DNA from 3 places in the Exiguobacterium sp. MH3 genome. Region 3 is predicted to be linked to each of the others. Evidence: riboswitches for the same ligand, from Rfam matches in the RefSeq annotation. Region 3 holds a riboswitch; each other region holds the start of a gene.
The links. Region 3 has a riboswitch for S-adenosylmethionine ahead of U719_RS12625 (methionine ABC transporter ATP-binding protein). Riboswitches for the same ligand answer to the same signal wherever they lie in the genome.
Positions count from the first base shown of each region.

Region 1 (3,128 bases), 500 kb from region 3:
AAATCGGTGGTGATCAAGTCGACGTCAAGATGATCGTCCCACCTGGAGCAGATCCTCACTCTTACGAGCCGACGTCAAAACAACTCACTGAAATTGCTAAGGGTGACTTGTTCCTCTTAACGGGCACGACGCTCGAGCCATATTCGAAAAAAATTCAGGAGAGTCTAAACGGCACGGACGTCCGCTTCGTCGAGACGAGTAAGGACGTCAACTTACTGGAATCTGATGCTACGCTTCATGCACATGAAGAAGAGGGGCATAGTGAAGACGAACATGCCCACGAAGAAGAAGGGCACGATGATCACGCAACGGATGAACCTGCGCATGAAGAAGAAGGCCATGACCACGGAAAATACGATCCACACGTCTGGCTCGATCCTACCAATGCAAAAGCAATGGCACGCTCGATTACAACTGCTTTATCAAAAGAAGTACCAAAAGACAAAGCGACATTCGAGAAAAACTTAAAAGCGTTCGATCAGCAAGCTGACGCACTAGATAAAGAATTCAAACAAGCCGTCGCTGATGGATCGAAAAAAGAACTTCTCGTTACGCATGCCGCTTACGGTTACCTCGCAGAACGATATGGTTTCACACAACTGCCGATCGCGGGAATTTCTCCTTCCGATGAACCGTCACAAAAGCAACTGGCTGCTTTAGTGAAAGAAGCACGGATGCATGATTTGAAATACGTCGCGTTCGAAGAGACGGTCTCACCGAAGGTCGCACGTGTCATCCAAAAAGAAATCGGAGCTGAATCCGTGACGATTCATAATCTAGAGTCCGTCACGAAAGCACAGCAAAACAGCTCTTATTTTAAATTGATGGAAGAAAACGTCCAGACGTTAAAACAAGCACTTCAGTAAAGTACAGTTGACACGCGTTACTCAATGCGGTACGGTAAGAAACGTGTTTTACAACAATTGAATGACTTCTTTTTATCGCGAGAAACGGAGGGACTGGCCCAATGATGTTTCGGCAGCGGACGATTTGATTCGTACTGTGCCAAATCCAGCAAGCGAAAGCTTGAGAGATAAGAAGAGCGTCTTTATTTCATAAAGACCTCCTTCTTTCTTGCGAAGGGGTCTTTTTTGTATCTTTGAGAAACGAGGTGTCAACAATGAATGAAACGATCACGCCTAACAAATGGGCACTGCTTCCCCTCGTCGTATTCCTGGTCCTCTTCATCGGAGCCGGGATCTTCTATGACGACTTTTACAAATTTCCGATCCTTATCGCCGCATTGATCGCTTTGATCTTTGCTGCAATCACAACGAAAGGATCCATCAATCAAACGGTCGAACGAATCGCAACGGGTGCCGGAAATCCCGATATCATGATCATGGTCTTCATCTTCTTATTAGCCGGTACGTTTTCTGGAACGGCAGAAGCAATCGGTGCCATCGATGCAACCGTCAATGCTGCTTTGACGTTCCTACCTCCGTCATTACTGATGAGTGGTCTGTTCATCATCGCTGCCTTCATCTCGATGGCAATGGGAACATCGACTGGAACGATTGCTGCACTCGCGCCGATCGCCTTCGGTATTCATGAAGCGACAGGCATCAACGTTGCGATCGCAGCAGCGTCAGTCGTTGGTGGTTCGATGTTCGGCGATAACCTGTCGTTCATCTCGGATACAACGATCGCTGCCGTCCGTACCCAAAAAACGAACATGCGCGATAAGTTCCGGACGAACTTCATGATCGTTCTCCCAGCTGCTATCTTGACGATCATCTTACTTGCGTTCGTTTCTGGCTCTGGCGATGCGGTAACGGCCAAAGCATTCGAGTTCTACAAGCTGATTCCATATCTCGCTGTCATCGTCCTTGCGCTATTTGGTGTCAACGTCATCCTTGTCCTCGTCGGTGGTACATTGCTCACTGGTATCATCGGTATGATTGACGGTAGCTTCGGCTTAAGCGGTTTCGTCCTCTCGATGTCAAAAGGAATGATGGGCATGGCGGAGATTTCCATCTTGACACTCCTCATGGGTGGTCTCGTCAGCTTGATCACGTTCAACGGTGGAATCGTCTACTTGAAAGAGACGTTGACGCGCAAGATTTCTCAGCGTCGCGGTGCCGAATTCAGTATGGCAGCACTCGTCAGTGCGACGAATCTCGCAACGGCGAACAATACGATCTCGATTCTCGTCGCTGGACCACTGGCGGCTGAAATCGCTGATACGTACGAGATTGATCGTAAGAAATCAGCGAGTATTCTCGATATCTTCTCTTGTGGTATCCAAGGCATCATTCCGTATGGCGCGCAACTCTTGATTGCAGCAGAATTGACGAAAACGGCTTCACCGGAACTGATTCCGTATCTGTTCTATCCGTTCCTGCTCTTCGTCTGTGGATCGATTGCCATCTTCTTTGGATTGCCACGCATGAAGAAGACAGCGACGAAGCAAGAAAGAATTTCTTCGTAACCATAAAACAGGTCCAATCGCGTCGACGATTGGATCTGTTTTATTATTTTTTCTGCTTCGCTTGTCGTTCTAAGATTAAGTAAGCGATTGCCGGAAGCGGGAATTGAACGAGTCCAGCACCTCCCCAAACCCATGGATTACGTCCTGACTTTCGCGCACTAAGAAACAGACCCACTGCCTGCGTTACTAACAAGGCGCCAATACTAAGCCAAGTACATTTGGATAGCTTTTTATTCTTTTGAGCCATCTTTTCTCCCCCTCTTTTAACACACGATTAAATCTCATGATTCTTTTCTATTTTACCTTATTTCATTCCTCCATGAGCATGGAAACGGACGTCTTCGTTCGTTCATGCTAAACTAAACGAGCAAATCTAAACTACGTTTTATGAGGAGGAGTAACACATGCAATACGCAAAACTTTCAAACGGTATTACGATTCCCCAAATCGGATTCGGTGTCTGGCAAGTAGATGAAGAGACAGAAGCACCTGCTGCTGTCGCTGAAGCACTACGTGTCGGCTATCGTCACATCGATACAGCTGCTGTCTACAAAAACGAGCGCGGTGTCGCAAAAGGAATCAAGGAAAGCGGCGTGAAACGTGAGGATCTCTTCTTAACGTCAAAAGTCTGGAACGATGATATTCGTGCCGGTCGGACGAAGGAAGCATTCGCAGAATCGCTCGAACGTCTCGAAAC
Region 1 is NC_022794.1:2,899,335-2,902,462, forward strand. Features, by position in the region: gene U719_RS15080 (metal ABC transporter solute-binding protein, Zn/Mn family) at 1-866, shown strand, start outside; SAM riboswitch class I at 936-1,040, shown strand; gene U719_RS15085 (Na+/H+ antiporter NhaC family protein) at 1,121-2,431, shown strand; gene U719_RS15090 (hypothetical protein) at 2,475-2,678, opposite strand; gene U719_RS15095 (aldo/keto reductase) at 2,836-3,128, shown strand, end outside.
Region 1: another riboswitch for S-adenosylmethionine. It lies ahead of U719_RS15085 (Na+/H+ antiporter NhaC family protein); the one in region 3 lies ahead of U719_RS12625 (methionine ABC transporter ATP-binding protein).

Region 2 (3,128 bases), 410 kb from region 3:
CGAGAATCGTACCGACGAGTGGTAGATTGCCTTGATGCATCCAAAATCCGGACAAAACGAGCAGGGTCTCATCAGGAACCGGCAATCCCACGATACCACCTGCGAGAAGGACGGAGAGACCAAGGGCACCATATTGGTGCAGGATGTCATGTAAGAGATGATGAATCGGGGACACCTTCTTTCGTGAGAATCTTCTTCTTCAGTGTACAGGAAATAGGGGGCAGTTGGAATGAAAGGACAAAAATTCTAGGGAAAGAAAAAATGAATTTTGATTTCCGGAAGTCAACCCTTTTTCTCGATACCGTTTCGGGCTATACTCGTTAAAGTGACTATTTTTAGAGGACGGTGTCGGACGATGATGCATGTAATAAATCAGTACGGCTGGATCGAAGTAATTTGTGGCAGTATGTTTTCCGGGAAATCGGAAGAGTTGATTCGTCGTGTCAGACGGGCGCAGTACGGCAAACTGCCCGTGCAAGTATTCAAGCCGGCAATCGACGACCGGTACCATGAAGAGCATGTTGTCTCTCACGTTGGCAACTCTGTCGTAGCGATTCCGATGGCGACGAGTCGTGATCTTTATGCGGCAGTAGCAGAAGAAACACAAATCGTCGGGATCGATGAAGTTCAATTCTTTGATGATGAGATCGTACAAGTCATCGAAGCACTCGCACAAGACGGAAAACGCGTCATTTGTGCAGGCCTTGATCAAGATTTCCGGGCAGAGCCATTTGGGAAAATGCCTGAATTACTGGCGCGCGCAGAATTCGTGACGAAACTACAAGCCATCTGTCTTTCGTGTGGGGATCCGGCTTCCCGGACACAACGTTTGATTGATGGGAAACCAGCCAACTATGATGATCCGATCATCCTAGTCGGAGCGTCGGAATCGTATGAGCCACGTTGCCGTCATTGCCATGAGGTACCTGGAAAACCGAAGCCGCTCCAATCGGTGCAGCACCAAGAAAATTAAAAAAAGACGTACCGATGATGGTCGTCCTTTGATGTAGCAGCTATTTGCTTCCATATGGAAACGAATAGCTGTTTTTTTGATTCAGCCTGTTTCTTGCGAAAACTGACACGATTGTTCGATAAAGCGAATCGTCTCACGAACAATCAAATCCTGATCATGATCGAGTGTCGCAACGTGATACGAGTTCAGTAAACAGTAGCTTCGTTTATCATTTGTTCCGATGTGCTGGTGCAGATAATCCGAGCTCGAAGGTGGAACGACGTGATCGGTCGCTGAGTAAAGAATCAATGTCGGTAGAAGGATCGATCCAAGGCGTCCTTTTGTTTCATCCATTAGGCGAACAAGTTCGAACGCACAACGGCTCGGAACAAGATCATAGATGATTTCAAAGGCTGCTCGCTTAATGTCCGGTGCGCCTTCCGGTAAATACTCTGGACCGTCCTCGAACGAAAGTGATTCATAGGATGGAACGGAGAGTGCGGCATTGATCGTAATGATGCCGGCAAACGGAATCCCGTCAGCGGCGAGCGACAGCGCAAGCGTCGCACCCATCGATTGACCGATGACGAAGACTTGATCGCATGTTTCTTGTAAACGTTCATAGCCGTCTTGCAGGCTTTGCTTCCAACATCGAGCAGTCGATTGTTCGAACTCGCGGACGTTCGTTCCATGTCCACGTAAGCGCGGGGCATAGACGGTAAAACCTTCAGCAGCGAATGCCTCACCGACGTCCCGGACACTTTGCGGAGTGGCGTTAAAACCATGACAGATTAGAATGCCGATCGATCCACCTTGAAAATAAAACGCTTCAGCACCAGTCAATACAGGATAGTTCATCATTACTATTTTTCCTCCATTCATGAAAAAAACTCGTCGACGTCACTGCTTGGACGCCCACGAGTTTTTCACCGTATCATCCAAAGCCGCGCTTTGCTGGTCGGAGCACCTTACAAATTGCAGGTTGCCGTGAAGTCATAGAGCCAGGTCTCTCGTTCACTCTTGATAAATATCATATTGGAATTGTCGGAATAATCATTGAAACGATGGTAGCACGACCAAAAATGACTTGTCAAATCTTTCTTGACGAATCGTGATCCGTTCATTAAGCTAATTCATAACTTGTAAATCCATCGATATGCGCCAAATGGATTATTTTTGCAAAGTTGGTTGACTTTTAAAGTTTCGACCCGTAATGTAAAAATTAGTTTTACGACATAAGCAACAACGCAACAACACACATACGAATTTCATACCGCAATACTTATCCAGAGAGGTGGAGGGACTGGCCCTACGAAACCTCGGCAACAGACTCATTATGAGCACTGTGCCAATTCCATCAGACAGATGTCTGAGAGATGAGTGGAGTGGATTCTGCCACTGTGCGGATCCAGGTCTCTTCTTGTTTCTCAAGAAGGGACCTTTTTTGTTGAATGAAGGGGGAAAACGGAATGATTGCATTTCATCAAGTCAAAAAAACGTACGTCACGAAAGATCAGACGATTGCAGCGCTCGACGGTGTCGACCTGACGATCGAGAAAGGCGAAATCTTTGGTGTCATCGGCTTTAGCGGTGCCGGGAAAAGTTCACTGCTCCGCTGTGTCAATCTGTTAGAACGACCGACGTCAGGAACGGTGACGGTCGATGGGGAAGATTTAACGCAACTGTCTCCGAAAAAATTACGCCAAGCAAAACAACGGATTGGAATGATCTTTCAGCACTTCAATCTATTGAATGCGAACACGGTCTTTACGAACGTTGCAAAACCACTCGTTCTCGCAGGCGTCAAGAAAGATGAGATTCGCCGTCGGGTGACGGAGTTGCTCGAATTCGTCGATCTCGCGGACAAGGCGGATCATTATCCAGATCAATTGTCGGGTGGGCAGAAACAGCGCGTTGGTATCGCCCGGGCACTCGCGACGCAACCTTCCGTCCTTTTATGTGACGAAGCGACGTCAGCACTTGATCCCCAGACGACACATCATATTCTTCAGTTATTAAAACGGATCAATGCAGAGTACGGGATCACGATTCTTTTGATTACCCACGAGATGGGCGTCATCCGGGAGATTTGCGATCGTGTAGCCGTCATCGAAGCTGGGAAGCTAATCGAGTCAGGAACGGTCTTTGATGTCTTTTCAAATCCGCAGACCGAGAC
Region 2 is NC_022794.1:2,810,733-2,813,860, reverse strand. Features, by position in the region: gene U719_RS14535 (DedA family protein) at 1-175, opposite strand, end outside; gene U719_RS14530 (thymidine kinase) at 359-973, shown strand; gene U719_RS14525 (carboxylesterase) at 1,055-1,813, opposite strand; SAM riboswitch class I at 1,881-1,982, opposite strand; SAM riboswitch class I at 2,232-2,335, shown strand; gene U719_RS14520 (methionine ABC transporter ATP-binding protein) at 2,422-3,128, shown strand, end outside.
Region 2: another riboswitch for S-adenosylmethionine. It lies ahead of U719_RS14525 (carboxylesterase); the one in region 3 lies ahead of U719_RS12625 (methionine ABC transporter ATP-binding protein).

Region 3 (3,128 bases):
GGCTAATAGCTAAGACGGATACAGCAGCAGTACCTACGAATTTTTTCCAAGTTTTCATGAATGATTCCTCCAATATGATTAAGTTTCGAATTAACGTTTATCGATTGCGCGGATCAGCAAGTCACCAATGATTTGGATGACGAAGACGATCGCTAAGATTAAGAGTGTCGCAATGACGATGACATCGTTTTGAGAACGCTGGAATCCTTCGATGAAGGCCATGTCCCCAAGTCCACCTCCGCCGACTACTCCGGCCATTGCCGTATAACCGACAAGTGAGACGAGTGTGACCGTGATACCAGAAACGATGGCAGGCAACGCTTCCGGGATTAAGACTTTATAGATGATCTGGAACTTCGTCGCGCCCATCGATTCGGCTGCCTCGATGACACCTTTATCGACTTCGCGTAACGCGAGTTCAACCATCCGACCGTAAAATGGTGCAGCACCGAAGATCAGTGCCGGTAGTGCTGCCGTTGGTCCGAGGAACGAACCGACGATTGCCGTCGTAAATGGAATCAATAAAATCAGTAAGATGATGAACGGAATCGAACGGAAGACGTTGACGACCAAGCTCAACACTGAATAGAACGCCCGATTCTTGAACAATAACTCTTCGTTTGTCGCATACAATAGTAAACCAATGATCAAACCGAGGACGAATGTCGAAACCCCAGCGATTGCCGTCATATAGACGGTACTGCCTGTCGCTTCCCACACCATGTCCCAATCTAGATTGTCAAAGAATGAAATCATCGGTGATCCACCTCCACTTCAACATCACTGGCTTGAAGCTTCGTGATGACCGCTTGTGTTGCTTCTGTTTCCCCGATCAACTGAATGAACAGTGTACCGAGTGCCCCTTCCTGTGATTGACCGACGTTTCCGCCGATGATATTGAACAGGACCGGCGAATCCTTCATGACTTCCGCGAGGATCGGGCTTTCTGCTGTCGATCCGACGAACGTCAACTGAACGATTTTTCCGGTTGGGTACCGTTCGCGTAGTTTCGCGAACGTTAACTCGTTCTCCGACGGCGACGTCAATTGTTTGACGAATTCCTTCGTCATCGCTTGCTTCGGATGACGGAAGACTTCTGCGACCGGTCCTTGCTCGACGATTTTACCGGCTTCCATGACGGCGACCCGGTGACAGATTTTTTGAATGACGTGCATCTCGTGTGTGATCAAGACGATCGTCAGTTTCAGTTTTTCATTGATGTCGACGAGTAACTCAAGGATTGAGTCCGTCGTCTTCGGATCGAGTGCACTTGTTGCCTCGTCACATAAGAGAACGTCCGGGTTCGATGCCAGTGCCCGAGCGATACCGACACGTTGTTTTTGACCACCGGATAATTGTGACGGATAGGCTTTTTCGCGTCCGTCCAAACCAACGAGTTGGATCAGTTCCGCGACCCGTTCCTTGCGGTGTGCTTTCGGGAAGCCACCGAGCTCGAGTGGGAACATGATGTTCTCTTCAACCGTCCGTGACCATAGTAAGTTGAAGTGTTGGAAGACCATCGAGACATTCTTGCGGACGCCTCGTAATTCCTTAGGTTTTAGTGATGTCATTTCAACACCATCGATTTGGATCGAACCACTCGTTGGTGCTTCGAGCATATTCAGTAATCGGATCAGGGTCGATTTCCCTGCTCCGGAATAACCGATTATTCCAAAAATTTCACCGCGCTCGATTGTCAGATCGACATTCGCGACGGCTTCGACCGCTCCGCGCTTTGAGCGATAAATCTTTCCTACGTCTTGTAAACGAATCACAACTGTCCCTCCTAAAATAAAAAAAGTGCGCGCGTTTTAGAGCAAACGCGCGCACTTTTCAGTACACAAAACCATTTGCTCTCATCTCCCAGACTTTTGTCTGCTGGAATTAGCACCACTTCGGATTAGATCCGCGGTTGCCGGGTTTCATCGGGCCAGTCCCTCCACCACTCTCGATAAGAGTTTCGGTATTAAGTTTGTAGAATATATTCTGAATATTAGCAGGGGTTATTTTTGTTGTCAAACAGTTTTTTCAGAAACTTTTTCGAGGAACGTGAAAGCACGTGTTAAGTCTTCTTTCAAATCTTCCGCATCCTCAAGTCCAACTGAAATCCGAACGAGACCGTCCGTGATGCCGAGTTCTGCCCGACGTTCTGCTGGGATCGACGCGTGCGTCATCCGTGCAGGCACCGAAATCAGACTCTCGACGGCACCAAGACTCTCAGCGAGTGTGAAGAAGTGTGTCGCCTCGACGAGTTTTTCTGCGTTCGCTGCTGAACCGACATCAAAGCTGATCATCCCACCAAATCCAGTCGCTTGTTTCGCTTGGATGTCGTGACCAGGATGCGATGCAAGTCCTGGGTAGAAGATGTTCGAGACGATGTCTTGCGCTTGTAGGAACGCAACGAGATCATGTGCTGTCTCTTCGATCGCATCCATCCGGATACCGAGTGTACGAAGACCACGGACGAGCAAGAAGCTGTCTTGCGGTCCAAGCACGCCGCCTGTCGAGTTTTGAATGAAGTGCAGCTCTTCGCCGAGCGCATCATCTTTGACGACGACAAGTCCAGCGACGACGTCCGAATGTCCGCCAATGTATTTCGTCGCACTGTGCAAGACGATGTCTGCACCAAGTGCGAGTGGTTGTTGATGGTATGGTGTCGCGAACGTGTTGTCGACGACGAGTTTAAGATCGTGACGTTTGGCGATTGTTGCGATTGCTTCAATGTCCGTAACTTTCAACAACGGGTTCGTCGGTGTTTCGACGTAGACTATCTTCGTGTTGTCTTGGATCGCTGCTTCCGTTGCCGCAAGATCCGTCGTATCGACGAATGTCACTTGGATGTTGAACTTCGGTAAGACGCGTTGCATCAAGCGGAACGTACCACCGTAGACGTCATCCGTCATGACGATGTGGTCGCCAGACTCAAGCAAGTGGAAGACGGCATGGATCGCTGCCATCCCAGAACCGAACGCAAAACCACGTGCGCCGCCCTCGAGATCCGCAATCAATCGTTCGATGCTCGTCCGTGTCGGGTTCGCTGTCCGTGAGTATTCGTATCCGTCCTTAAGTTGACCGATTTTATCCTGCTTGTATGTGCTTGTTTGATAGATTGGAGGTGTGACGGCTCC
Region 3 is NC_022794.1:2,398,430-2,401,557, forward strand. Features, by position in the region: gene U719_RS12615 (MetQ/NlpA family ABC transporter substrate-binding protein) at 1-58, opposite strand, end outside; gene U719_RS12620 (methionine ABC transporter permease) at 91-756, opposite strand; gene U719_RS12625 (methionine ABC transporter ATP-binding protein) at 753-1,775, opposite strand; SAM riboswitch class I at 1,854-1,958, opposite strand; gene U719_RS12630 (bifunctional cystathionine gamma-lyase/homocysteine desulfhydrase) at 2,016-3,128, opposite strand, start outside.